DNA from 3 places in the Pseudomonas sp. DW-iso3 genome. Region 1 is predicted to be linked to each of the others. Evidence: predicted binding sites of a transcription regulator. Region 1 holds the regulator's gene; each other region holds the start of a gene.
The links. Region 1 encodes FliA, which starts transcription of late flagellar genes. Its sites were predicted from a motif close to CTAAAGTTTNNNNNNNNNNNGCCGNTAA; they were not measured.
Positions count from the first base shown of each region.

Region 2: a site for FliA is predicted at 2,477-2,504, ahead of flgM (flagellar biosynthesis anti-sigma factor FlgM). Genes of this name have one in related genera too.
Region 3: a site for FliA is predicted at 2,392-2,419, ahead of AC4PS7_RS27375 (methyl-accepting chemotaxis protein). Genes of this name have one in related genera too.

Region 1 covers NZ_JBZXDZ010000003.1:438,550-442,817, forward strand. Annotated here, with positions in the region: gene flhF (flagellar biosynthesis GTPase FlhF) at 1-1,128, shown strand, start outside; gene fleN (flagellar synthesis regulator FleN) at 1,235-2,068, shown strand; gene fliA (RNA polymerase sigma factor FliA) at 2,065-2,805, shown strand; gene AC4PS7_RS11160 (chemotaxis response regulator CheY) at 2,973-3,347, shown strand; gene AC4PS7_RS11165 (protein phosphatase CheZ) at 3,366-4,154, shown strand; gene AC4PS7_RS11170 (chemotaxis protein CheA) at 4,166-4,268, shown strand, end outside.
Region 2 covers NZ_JBZXDZ010000003.1:88,453-92,720, reverse strand. Annotated here, with positions in the region: gene cheR (protein-glutamate O-methyltransferase CheR) at 1-566, opposite strand, end outside; gene AC4PS7_RS09525 (chemotaxis protein CheV) at 611-1,543, opposite strand; gene flgA (flagellar basal body P-ring formation chaperone FlgA) at 1,636-2,400, shown strand; gene flgM (flagellar biosynthesis anti-sigma factor FlgM) at 2,542-2,865, shown strand; gene AC4PS7_RS09510 (flagella synthesis protein FlgN) at 2,914-3,384, shown strand; gene AC4PS7_RS09505 (flagellar brake protein) at 3,481-4,230, shown strand.
Region 3 covers NZ_JBZXDZ010000011.1:29,752-34,019, forward strand. Annotated here, with positions in the region: gene AC4PS7_RS27365 (AAA family ATPase) at 1-24, opposite strand, end outside; gene pnuC (nicotinamide riboside transporter PnuC) at 21-584, opposite strand; gene AC4PS7_RS27375 (methyl-accepting chemotaxis protein) at 691-2,325, opposite strand; gene AC4PS7_RS27380 (undecaprenyl-diphosphate phosphatase) at 2,544-3,374, shown strand; gene AC4PS7_RS27385 (DUF1294 domain-containing protein) at 3,371-3,754, shown strand; gene AC4PS7_RS27390 (MmcQ/YjbR family DNA-binding protein) at 4,140-4,268, opposite strand, start outside.

The sequences.
Region 1 (4,268 bases):
CTGCGCAAGACTGCTTCACGCATTGTCTCGGCCCAGGCTGAACTGAGCATGCGCGGCGACAGCGATGCCACCACTAATCGCCAGTTGTTCGCCGGCCTGCCGCTGACCGCTTCCGAGCCGCTGGTCGAGCCGACCTTCAAAGAACCGCCACGTCCTGCTGCGCCTGCTCCGGCGCCTGCGGTTGACCAGCGGGTGTTCGACTCGATGCGCTTTGAACTCAATGGCCTGCGTGAGCTGCTGGAAGTGCAGCTTGGCTCGTTGGCCTGGAACCAGCTGCAAGGCAGCAAGCCGCAACAGGCCAACCTGTGGCGGCGCCTGCAACGTATCGGCTTGTCCGGCCCGTTGTCCCGCGACCTGCTGGCCTTGACCACCGAAATCGAAGAGCCTCGCCAGGCTTGGCGCATGTTGCTGGCCCACCTGGCACGGATGATCGTCACCCCGGAAATCGAACCATTGGAAGAGGGCGGTGTGATCGCCATGGTCGGCCCTGCCGGCATGGGCAAGACCACCACCCTGGCCAAGCTGGCGGCCCGTTACGTACTCAAATACGGCGCACAGAATATCGCGCTGGTGAGCATGGACAGCTACCGTATTGGTGCCCAGGAGCAGCTCAAGACGCTGGGCCGTATTCTCAATGTATCGGTGACTCACGTCGACCCGGGCCAGTCCCTGGCTAACGCCCTCGACCCGCTGCTGCGCAAACGCGTGGTATTGATCGATACCGCCGGCTTGCAAGCCAGCGACCCGGCATTGCGCATGCAGCTTGAAAGCCTGGCCGGACGTGGCATCAAATCGAAAAACTACTTGGTGCTTGCAACCACCAGCCAGAAACAGGTTCTTACCGCTGCGTATCACAGCTACAAACGCTGCGGCCTGGCCGGTTGCATCCTCACCAAGCTCGACGAAACCGCGAGCCTGGGCGAGGTGTTGAGCCTGGCCATCAGTCATGAATTGCCGGTCGCTTACCTGACCGACGGGCCGCGGATCCCGGATGATCTGCATCTGCCGCGCCGTCATCAGTTGGTCAGCCGTGCAGTCAGCGTGCAAATGCAAGAAGAGCCTAGCGAGGAAGCGATGGCTGATATGTTCGCCGACCTTTATCACAACCCGGCAAAACGGGTCGGTTGAGGGCAGGATGAACACCGTGAAATGTATCTACATCGATGGTCTGCAAGCGATTCACGCGGCCAAGCCATGTAGCCTGCGTCTAAGCAAGACAAGGTAAAGAAATAAAATGGGCAGCATGCATCCCGTACAGGTGATCGCGGTGACCGGCGGCAAAGGTGGCGTCGGGAAAACTAACGTGTCAGTGAATTTGTCCCTGGCCCTGGCAGAGCTTGGCCGTCGCGTCATGCTGTTGGATGCTGACCTGGGCCTGGCGAACGTCGACGTTCTGCTGGGGCTGACGCCCAAACATACCCTTGCCGATGTGATCGAGGGCCGCTGCGAGCTGCGCGATGTGCTGCTGCAGGGCCCCGGTGGCATCCGCATCGTGCCGGCTGCCTCGGGCACCCAGAGCATGGTGCACCTGAGCCCGGCGCAGCATGCCGGCCTCATCCAGGCGTTCAGTGATATCGGCGATAACCTCGACGTGCTGGTGATTGACACCGCCGCCGGGATCGGCGAGTCCGTGGTCAGCTTCGTGCGCGCCGCGCAGGAAGTGTTGCTGGTGGTCTGCGACGAACCCACCTCGATCACCGACGCCTACGCCCTGATCAAACTGCTTAACCGTGACTACGGCATGAACCGCTTCCGCGTCTTGGCCAACATGGCCCAGAGCCCGCAGGAAGGGCGCAACCTGTTCGCCAAGTTGACCAAGGTCACGGATCGTTTCCTCGATGTCGCCTTACAATACGTCGGCGCAGTGCCCTACGACGAGTGTGTGCGCAAGGCTGTGCAAAAGCAGCGTGCAGTCTACGAAGCGTTCCCTCGTTCCAAGTGCGCATTGGCGTTCAAGGCTATTGCCCAGAAGGTCGATACCTGGCCGTTGCCCGCCAACCCACGGGGGCATCTGGAGTTTTTCGTCGAGCGATTGGTGCATCAGACGAGCGCAGGACCCGTGCTATGACAGCGACTGGCTACAACGCTTACAAGAGGTCTGCCCGTGACAGTCAGGGCGAGTTGATCGAGCGCTACGCGCCCTTGGTCAAGCGCATTGCCTACCACCTGCTGGCACGCCTGCCGGCCAGCGTCCAGGTCGAAGACCTGATCCAGGCGGGCATGATCGGCCTGCTCGAAGTGTCGACCAAATACGACGCGAGCAAGGGCGCGAGTTTCGAGACGTATGCGGGGATCCGTATCCGTGGCGCGATGCTTGATGAGGTGCGTAAAGGTGACTGGGCGCCGCGTTCGGTGCATCGCAATACGCGCATGGTCAGTGACGCAATTCGCGCAATTGAAGCAAAAACCGGTCGCGACGCTAAAGATCACGAAGTTGCGGCCGAACTCCAATTGAGTCTCGACGATTACTACGGGATTTTGAACGATACCTTGGGCAGCCGCCTGTTCAGTTTCGACGACCTGTTGCAGGACGGCGAACACGAAGGGCTGCACGAGGACGGCGCGAGCGCTCATATGGAGCCATCGCGTGACCTGGAAGATGAGCGTTTCCAGGGGGCGTTGGCGGACGCGATTGCCAATTTGCCGGAGCGTGAGCGACTGGTCTTGGCGTTGTACTACGACGAAGAGCTGAACCTCAAGGAAATCGGTGAGGTCCTGGGGGTCAGCGAGTCGCGGGTCAGCCAGTTGCACAGCCAGTGCGCAGCCCGCTTGCGGGGGCGTTTGGGAGAGTGGCGAGCGCGCTGACAGGCAGTGTGGGGACACTGCAGACGAGACCGCGAGGGCAACCAGCCTTCGCGGTTTCGACCCGTGGTGCCCCGGCAGTCCTTTTTGTGTAATGCCTGTTGATTGAAATGGCGCGTCCAGGTGCTGGGCGCGTTTAAGACTGCTTGGAGGTCGAATTGGACAAGAACATGAAAATCCTCATCGTTGATGACTTCTCAACGATGCGGCGGATCATAAAAAACCTGTTGCGTGACCTTGGGTTCACTAACACGGTCGAGGCGGATGACGGCATTACGGCGATTCCGATCCTCAACAGCGGGAGCATCGACTTTCTGGTAACGGACTGGAACATGCCGGGCATGACCGGTATCGACTTGCTGCGCCACGTACGTGCTGACGAAAAGCTGCGCGGCCTGCCTGTGCTGATGGTGACCGCCGAAGCCAAGCGTGAGCAGATCATCGAAGCCGCCCAAGCTGGGGTAAACGGTTACGTGGTCAAGCCATTCACTGCATTGGCCTTGAAAGAGAAGATTGAAAAAATCTTCGACCGCATCGGTCATTGATGCTGCCACGGGGGAGCTATGGAGCATAAAGAATCATCGCAGGCCGACTTCGAGTCGACCCTGAAAAAGCATGCTCACCAGTTGGTCGAAAGCCTTGAAAAAGGTCAGTTCGGCGACGCGGTGCAGTTGATCCATGAGCTCAACCAGACCCGTGATCGCGGCCTGTACCAGGAAGTGGGCAAGCTCACACGCGAGCTGCACAGTGCGATCGTCAATTTCCAGATTGACCCACACATGCCCCAGGCTGAGGAAATCTCGCAGATCACTGATGCCACCGAACGCCTGTCCTATGTGGTCAGGCTGACTGAGGCAGCGGCCAACCGCACCATGGACCTGGTGGAAAACGCCACGCCTCTGGTCAACGGTATGGCCAACGAAGCCCAGGCCCTGAGCAACGACTGGGGCCGTTTCATGCGCCGCGAAGTCGGCGCTGAAGAGTTTCGTGAGTTGGCGCGTCGGGTCGAAGGGTTCTTGTCACGCAGCGAGCAGGAAAACCGCACGGTTTCCAGCAACCTCAACGACATTCTGCTCGCCCAGGATTACCAGGACCTCACCGGTCAGGTGATCAAGCGTGTGACCCAGTTGGTCACCGAAGTGGAAAGCAACTTGCTCAAATTGGTGCTTATGGCAGGCCAGGTTGACCGTTTTGCCGGCATTGAACATGACCGCGAAGCGATCCTCTCGGAAAAAGATCCAAAAAAACATCTCGCCAAGGGTGAAGGTCCGCAGATTCATGCCGATAAACGTGAAGACGTTGTATCGGGTCAAGATGATGTTGATGACCTGTTATCCAGTTTAGGCTTCTAAGGAGCACCCACATGAGCTTCGGCGCCGATGAAGAAATCCTTCAGGATTTCCTTGTAGAGGCCGGCGAAATTTTAGAGCAGTTGTCCGAGCAACTGGTCGAGCTGGAAAGCCGAC
Region 2 (4,268 bases), 350 kb from region 1:
GCCTTGACCGCCCAACGCCCAGCCCCTTTCGGGTCGAAGTAACGTTGCAGGCGTTCCTGGGACAAACCACGGCCCAGGGCCAGGCTGTCGTACTCGCCGGTCTTGCAATTGGTGAGCATGGTGCCGGAGAGGTCGGTGGCGACGATTTGCGCTCCGGCCTTCAACTGGCCCATGTTAGTCCGCTCAAACTCATCGATGGACATCGAAATCGAGTAGGGCTCCTGCCCCGAAGAGCAGGCGGCCGACCAGATCCGCAGGCGCTGGCCCGGGCTGGCCTTGATAGCCTCCGGCAGCACTTTGTTCTTGAGCACTTCAAAGGGGTAGGTGTCACGAAACCACAGGGTTTCGTTGGTGGTCATGGCATCGACCACCATCTCCTTGAGCCCGCTGCGCGGCTGCCCCTGGATGCGCTGAACCAGCTCACCCAACGACTTGATGCCCTGCTGCTCCATCAGTTTGTTGAGACGGCTGGATACCAGGTACTGCTTGTTTTCACCGAGCAATATGCCACAGGCTTTTTCCAGGAAGACCCGGAACTGCTCGAAATCCAAATTACCCGTAGACAATGATACCGCCTCTTAAATCGTGTGACCGCCAGGGGAAATGCCCCCTAGCCGTGATCTGCTGCCTTGATCCGGTCGACTACCCGGGATGCCAGGTCATCAGGACGGAATTTGGCCAGGAAGTCATCGGCACCGACCTTCTTGACCATCGCCTGGTTGAATACCCCCGACAACGAAGTATGCAGGATGATGTGCAATTTTTGCATGCGTGGATCGTTGCGTATCTCGGCCGTGAGGGTGTAGCCGTCCATTTCCGGCATCTCGATGTCGGAGATCATCATCAAGAATTCTTCTTCCGGCTTCTTGCCGTCGTCCACCAGCTTGCGCAGGTAATCCAACGCTTGGCGACCGTCGTTGAGGGCCACTACCTCCACGCCGACGGTCTGCAGGCAACGGGTCACCTGTTTACGCGCCACCGAGGAGTCGTCCACCGTCAGCACCCGCAGGGAAACGGCCTTGTGCGCGGTTTCGGCGTCCACCACCCCCACGGAAATCGTTTCCGAGGTCGGCGCCACTTCGGCGAGGATCTTCTCCACGTCGATGATTTCCACCAACTGGTTATCCACCCGTGTCACCGCCGTGAGGTAGTGATCGCGACCGGTGCCCTTGGGCGGCGGATGGATCTCTTCCCAGTTCATGTTGACGATGCGCTCCACCGAGCGCACCAGAAAACCCTGGGTCTTGGTGTTGTACTCGGTAATGATAACGAACGGGCTCTCACGGTCCTGCAATCCTGCCGAACCCGTGGCCAGGGCCAGGTCAAGAATCGGGATCGTCGCACCACGGATGTTGGCAACGCCACACACCACCGGGCTGGACTTGGGCATGATCGTCAACTTGGGGCATTGCAGCACTTCCCGCACCTTGAACACGTTGATGCCATACAGCTGCTTGCCATCCAGGCGAAAAAGCAACAACTCCAGGCGATTCTGCCCTACCAGCTGTGTGCGCTGGTTTACTGAATCCATTACTCCTGCCATGCCTTGACTCCCACGCTGAACCTTTGGCCATACCTATAAGGGCAGTGACGCGCACCAACGCTAAACGGCACGGCCTTTGCTATTTATTGGTCATGGATATTAAAACGACAGTTTCCCGACGCCCCATCCTGACACGGTTTCGCAGATTGCTCTGCGCACCGCTGGTGTTGCTTGCCCTAGGCCTGGGCACTACGGCCCGTGCGGACAACGTCACCTTGCCTGATCTACTTATCGGCGTCACCCAAGGCTTTCTTGAGTTCACTGTAGAAGATTATCTGGCGACCACCCAGACACCGGGGCGTTATGAAATCCAGGTCAACCAACTGGACCCGCGCTTGCGCATGCCAAAGTGCGACAAGGAATTGACAGCCACCCTGGAAAGCCCCGCTCAGCCGATTGGCCGGGTGACGGTCAAGGTGCGCTGCGACGGCGCCTCGCCCTGGACGGTGTTCGTGCCGGCCCAGGTGAAGCTGTTCCGTGATGTAGTGGTGGTGGCTCGCCCACTCAAGCGCACCGGGATCATCGATTTTGAGGACGTTGTACTACGCGAACGCGACATCAGCATGATCAGCCAGGGCTACCTGACGTCCCTCGACCAGGCCATCGGGCAAAAATTGACCCGACCAGTGGTCACTGACCAAGTCATCACTCTGGTGCATCTTGAGCAAGCCGAGGTGATTCGCAAGGGCGACCAAGTGGTGATTTCCGCCAGCAGCGGTGCGCTTCAAGTGAAGATGCCGGGGGAAGCGCTGTCCAACGGCGGCATGAGCGAACAGATTCGCGTCAAGAACCTCAACTCCAACCGCGTGATCAAAGCGCGGGTGACAGCCCCTGGGCAAGTCGAGGTCGCGTTATAGATTACTGGTACAGGACGCTGGGTTTTCCTACACTGTGCATGAGAAGTGCCGTGCGGAGATTTATTGTCATTCGCGCCTAAAGTTTGTCCGGGTATGGCCGAAAACATGGCAAGCGTCCAAATACCCAGAGGTTTTTTGATCATGGTCATCGATTTCAGTCGTTTAAATAACACCCCGACCACGTCGGCCCCTACGCGAGCTACTGGCACCAAGGACAGCGTAGAAGCCAAGGCCCAGCCACTGCCTGCCAAGGCGGAACAGGCCAGCGCCAGCCAGAGCGGGGAATCCGTACACCTGAGCAATGAGGCTCAACAGTTGCAGAAGGTCACTGACTCGCTGCGCGATCAACCGGTGGTCAATAAAGCCCGTGTGGCCGAATTGAAACAGGCAATCGCCGATGGCAGCTATCAAGTCGACAGCAACCGTGTAGCCAGCAAGCTGCTTAATTTCGAAGCCGAGCGCTAGGCAAAGGCCTGCGCCGGGCTTTTGGACGCTTAAACCCCAAGGCCAGCCATGCATCACGACGAAAATCTGCTTCAACTGATCATTGATGATCTAGCGCCGACACAACAGCTGCTCGAGCTGCTCAGGGAGGAATCCCTGGCCCTCTACGGCCGAGACATGCCCCTGTTGGAAGAAATCCTGGCGCGCAAGCAATCGCTGATTGTCCTGCTGGAACAGCACGGCAAGAAACGCAGCCAGATCCTGACCAGCCTGGGCCTGCCGGCAGACCATGACGGCCTGGCACAGTTGGCCAGCCACTCCACGGTTGGCGATCAATTGCTGGCCCAGAGCAAAGAACTCAATCAATTGCTCACCCAGTGCCAGGAAGCCAACCTGCTCAACGGTCAGTCGATCCAGCTTCAGCAAGCCACGACCGCCAACCAGTTGCGCATACTTCACGGCGGCGAGCCCCCGGCGCTTTACAACGCTCAAGGCTCCACCTCGCGCCTGGTCAAGCCAAGCACCCGCAGCCAAGCCTGACGCCGGATTACAGCGCGACCTATCCAAGGCGCGCCACATACTGGCAAAATGCCCGCTCTTGCGTGTAGTCGTATTTTGTCTGGAGATGGAAGAACCGTGTTCAACGCCCTTAATGCGGAAGATGCTCCGCAGCCACCCAAGGTCCTCACCACCCCTCTGGAAATCGCCAGCACTTTGCGGATGCTGCAAGACAGCCATGACCCGCTGATCATCACCTTCCATGAACGCAGCCAGCGCTTCCAGAGCTACCTGGTGGACGTCAATCGGGACAGCGGCACCCTGGCCCTGGATGAAATGATCCCCCGTGACGGCGAACGCTACCTGGAAAACGGTGAACCCTTCCGCATCGAAGGCTTCCACGAGGGTGTACGCGTTGCCTGGGAAAGCAACGGCAGCCTGAGCATCAGCGAAAAGGACGGCCACCGCATCTACACCGGCAACATGCCCGACGAAGTGGTCTACCATCAGCGCCGCAATGCCTTCCGCGCCGCCTTGAAGCTGGCACAACTGGTCAACATCGAGCTGGGTGGCGAGAAGCTCAAGGCGCCTATCAGCGGCAAGCTGCTGGATATTTCCGCCACTGGCTGCAAATTGCGCTTTGAAGGGGATATCTCCGAGCGACTGCAACTGGGCCAGGTCTATGACCGTTTTATCGCCGCCCTGCCCTTTGGCAGCATGACCACCGCTGTCGAACTGCGTTACCTGCATTTCGAAGAGAAGATCAACACGACCTTCGCCGGCGTGCGCTTCCACAACATGAGCGGCTTGGTGCAGCGCCAGGTCGAGCGGTTCGTGTACCAACTGCAACGCGAAGCACGTCGCTTCGACAAAGACGACGATTTTTAACACTTAACGATCGCGGCAAAAAAAACGGGCAGATCCTG
Region 3 (4,268 bases), on a different contig from region 1:
GCCCGCCAGTACCACCACTTTCATGCGTGCAACGCCGGGTCGGCGCGCCATTCGCGCCAGCCTTGCACGGCGATCACGGTGAACAGCGCGTAGAGCGCGGCGGTGAGGTACAGGCCTTTGTAGAGGAACAGCCCGACGAAGATGACATCCACGGCGATCCACAGTGGCCAGCACTGCACGCGTTTCTGCGCCATCCACATCTGCGCTACCAGGCTGAAGCCGGTAAGGGCGGCGTCGAGCCAGGGTTGGGCAGCATCCGTCCAGTGGGCCATGGCAGCACCGAGCAACAGGCTACCGACTGCGCCCACCGCCAGGCTGGCCATGATCGCCGGGACACCGAGGCTGGTGACCTGACGTCCGTGCTTGACCTCGCCGGCACGGGTCCACTGCCACCAGCCGTAGACTTGCAACGCGGCGTAAACCACTTGCAGCAGCATGTCGGAATAGAGTTTCACGTCGAAGAACACCCAGGTGTACAGCAACACCATCACCAGGCCGATGGGCCAGCACCAGGGATTTTGCTTGACGGTCAGCCACACAGCGATCACCCCGAGGGCGGCGGCGAACAGTTCAAGCCCGGACATGGTGGTTCCTTGGGAGAATGGGAGAGGGCGGTGATTGTAACGAAAGAAGATTGGCGTAGGAATTAACTGATGGGGGGAGCGGGGCTAGCCCGCTCCCCCCCCCGGATCAGACCTTGAATTGACGCAGCAGGCCGTCGAGCTGTTCGCTCAGACCACGCAAATGCGCACTCGCCACACTCGACTGCTCCGCCGCCAATGCCGTGCTGTGGGACAAACCGGCCGCCTCGGTGACGTTCTGGTTGATGTCCTCCACCACATGCGCTTGTTGCAGGGTGGCGCTGGCAATCGAGGCGTTGAGGCCGTTGAGGTTGCGCAGTGACTCGCCGATGGCGGTCAGGCTGGCGCCGGCCTGGCCGGCTTGTTCGATGGTCAGCTGTGAGGCGCTGTGGCTGTCGCTGATCACCTTGACCGCCGCTTCCGAGTGGCCTTGCAAGCGCTCGATCATGCCCTGGATCTCGGCGGTGGATTTTTGCGTGCGCTGGGCCAGCAGTCGCACTTCATCGGCCACCACGGCGAAGCCACGCCCTTGCTCGCCAGCGCGTGCTGCTTCAATGGCCGCGTTAAGGGCCAGCAGGTTGGTCTGGTCGGCAATCGAGCGGATTACTTCGAGCACGCTGCCGATCTGGGTGCTTTCTGCCGATAGGGTGCGAATCACTTCCACCGCCTGACTGATGGTGCCGGAGAGCTGATCGATCTGCTGCAGGCTGCTGTCGATATTCACCTGCCCTTGTTGGGCCTGGGCCTGTGCGTCGCGCATTTCGCTGGCGGCGTGTTCGGCATTCTTGGCCACATCCTGCACGCCGTAGGTGACTTCGTTGATGGCGGTGGCCACCAGTTCCATCTGCTGGGACTGTTGCTGGCTACGGTCATGGGCCTGGGTCGCGTTGCTGCCCAGCTCCTGCGAGGATTGGCCCAAGGCGTTGGCGCACACCTGCAACTGGCCGACTACCTGGCGCAGCTTGGCGGTGAAACTGTTGAAGTGCCGGGACAGTTGGGTGACTTCGTCCTGCCCATGGGTGTCGAGGCTGCGGGTCAGGTCGCTTTCGCCGCTGGCGATGTTGCCCATGGCGTTCACTGCAGCTTGCAACGGCCGCACAATACTGCGGGCGATCAGTGAGACCAGCAGCGCCATCACCAGCGCGATAGCCAGGCCGATGAACGAGGCTTTCCAGACTTGGCTGCTGAACTCGGCCTGCACATCGTCTACGTACACGCCGGAGCCGATGATCCAGCCCCACGGTTCGAACAGTTGGATATACGAGGTCTTGGCCACCGGCGCTTCGGCGCCCGGTTTCGGCCAGCGATAGTTGACGATGCCGGCGCCCTTGGCCTTGGCCAGGATCACGAACTCGTTGAACACGGCAAACCCATCGGGGTCGCGGATGGCCGAGAGGTTCTGGCCGTCGAGCTTGGGGTTGGCGGGGTGCATGATCATCACGGGAGTGAGGTCATTGATCCAGAAATAGTCATCATGGTCGTAGCGCAAGCCACGCACCGCGCTCAACGCTTGCTTCTGGGCGGCTTCACGGGTCATCACGCCGGTGGTTTCGAGACCGTGATAAAACGTCAGGATCCCGCTGGCGGTCTGGACCACGTGTTGAGTCTGCTGGCGCTTGGCCTGGTACAGGTCGTCGTGGATCTGCTTGAGCATCAGCATACCCAGGGCCAACAGCATCAGCACGGCGACTATCAGGATCAGCCACAGGCGTCGGCTGATCGACATATTGCGCAAACTGTTCATGGTCCTGTCACTCCGTGCTTTTTATAATTGTGGGGCTGCATCGACTTTTCCGCCTTGTCTGATAGGCTTTCGGCCTGCATTCGGAAAACCTGAGTACTGTCTGATATTTCACAAGATTTTTGCAGCTCGGGGTTGAAACTCAACACCGTATCTTGTCGTCAGTGAACCATTAAAAAGATCAACAAGGCTTGCCATAGAGCAAGACCTTTGGGGGAAGCATGGATTTTTGGACCGCCATACAGGCATTGATTCTTGGCGTTGTGGAGGGGCTTACCGAGTTCCTGCCGATTTCCAGCACCGGCCACCAGATCATCGTCGCCGACGTGCTCGACTTTACCGGCGACCGTTTCAATGCGTTCAACATCATCATCCAACTGGGCGCGATCCTGGCAGTGGTGTGGGAGTTCCGTGGCAAGATTTTCGAAGTGGTCAGTGGCCTGCCGACCCAGCGCAAGGCCCAGCGGTTTACCGTCAACCTGCTGATCGCCTTCCTGCCGGCAGTGGTGCTGGGGGTGATTTTCGCCGACCTGATTCACCACTACCTGTTCAACCCGATCACCGTGGCGACGGCGCTGGTGGTGGGCGGCATCATCATGCTGTGGGCCGAGCGCCGCGAGCATGAAGTGCATGCCGAAACCGTGGATGACATCACCTGGAAAGACGCACTCAAGGTCGGTCTGGCCCAGTGCCTGGCGATGATCCCAGGGACTTCCCGCTCCGGCTCGACCATCATTGGCGGCTTGCTGTTTGGCCTGTCGCGCAAGACCGCTACCGAGTTTTCGTTCTTCCTGGCGATGCCGACCATGGTGGGTGCCGCTGTGTATTCGGGCTACAAGTACCGCGACCTGTTCCAGCCTGCGGACTTGCCGGTGTTTGCCATCGGCTTTGTGACCTCGTTCATCTTCGCGATGATTGCGGTGAAGGGCCTGCTCAAGTTCATCGCCAGCCACAGCTATGCCGTGTTTGCCTGGTACCGCATTGCATTCGGCCTACTGATCCTGGCGACCTGGCAGTTCGGCTGGATCGACTGGGCGGCCGCGAAGGCATGATGATCCAGCATCCACGCCTGAAGGCGGCGATCTTCCTGCTGCTGTGCGCAGCGCCGTTACTGGGTTCAATCTTGGTATGGCAGCGCGGCGAGACCGTGATCCCGCTGGCGGCCTATGGCGTTGTCAGCGTGATCGCGTTCTTCCTCTACTGGAGTGACAAGCGTAAGGCCCGTACCGACAGTTGGCGCACCCCGGAAAACATCCTGCACGCCGTGGAACTGGCGGGCGGCTGGCCGGGGGCGTTGATTGCCCAGCAAGTGTTCCGCCACAAGACGCGCAAGGTGTCTTACCAGGTGCTGTTCTGGGTGATCGTGCTGCTGCATCAAGTGTTCTGGCTGGACCAGATGTTTCTGGGGGGGACACTGGTTTCAGTGCTTTAGGCCCGGATATCCGCACTGGGCCAAGGATGGCCCATTGCGTCGGCCCACGGATTCAAGCCGGAGTGAGGGCTCACCGAGCCTAGGCGAGGTGCCGAGTGGTGGGGCGAAGACCTTTTGCTTGCTTTTGGGGCTTTCCGAAAGTGAGCCGCCGTAAGGGCGGAACCCTAAGTAGCCGTTACCGCAGGAATGGATATGTACTCATTCCAACTCAAGCGCATGGTCGGCTTGGAATCCGCAATCGCAGGCAAGCCAGCTCCCACCTATTGATCGATTTACATCGGATAGGTCTCGGGCGACTTTCAGGCCGTCACGGGAGCAAGCTCTCTCGCCACAGGCCCGGCGCAACACCGAAAATTGATGTAGATACCTGGGGTGCAACAGCACGTCAATCACCCAGCAACAGCCCGATCTGCGTGCGCTTGGGTAACTTGCTGACCACCAACTGGTGGGAGCGCTGGAGCAAGCCACGCAGTTCATCAGCGTCCAGCGGGTAGGGCGTGTTCATGATGATCCA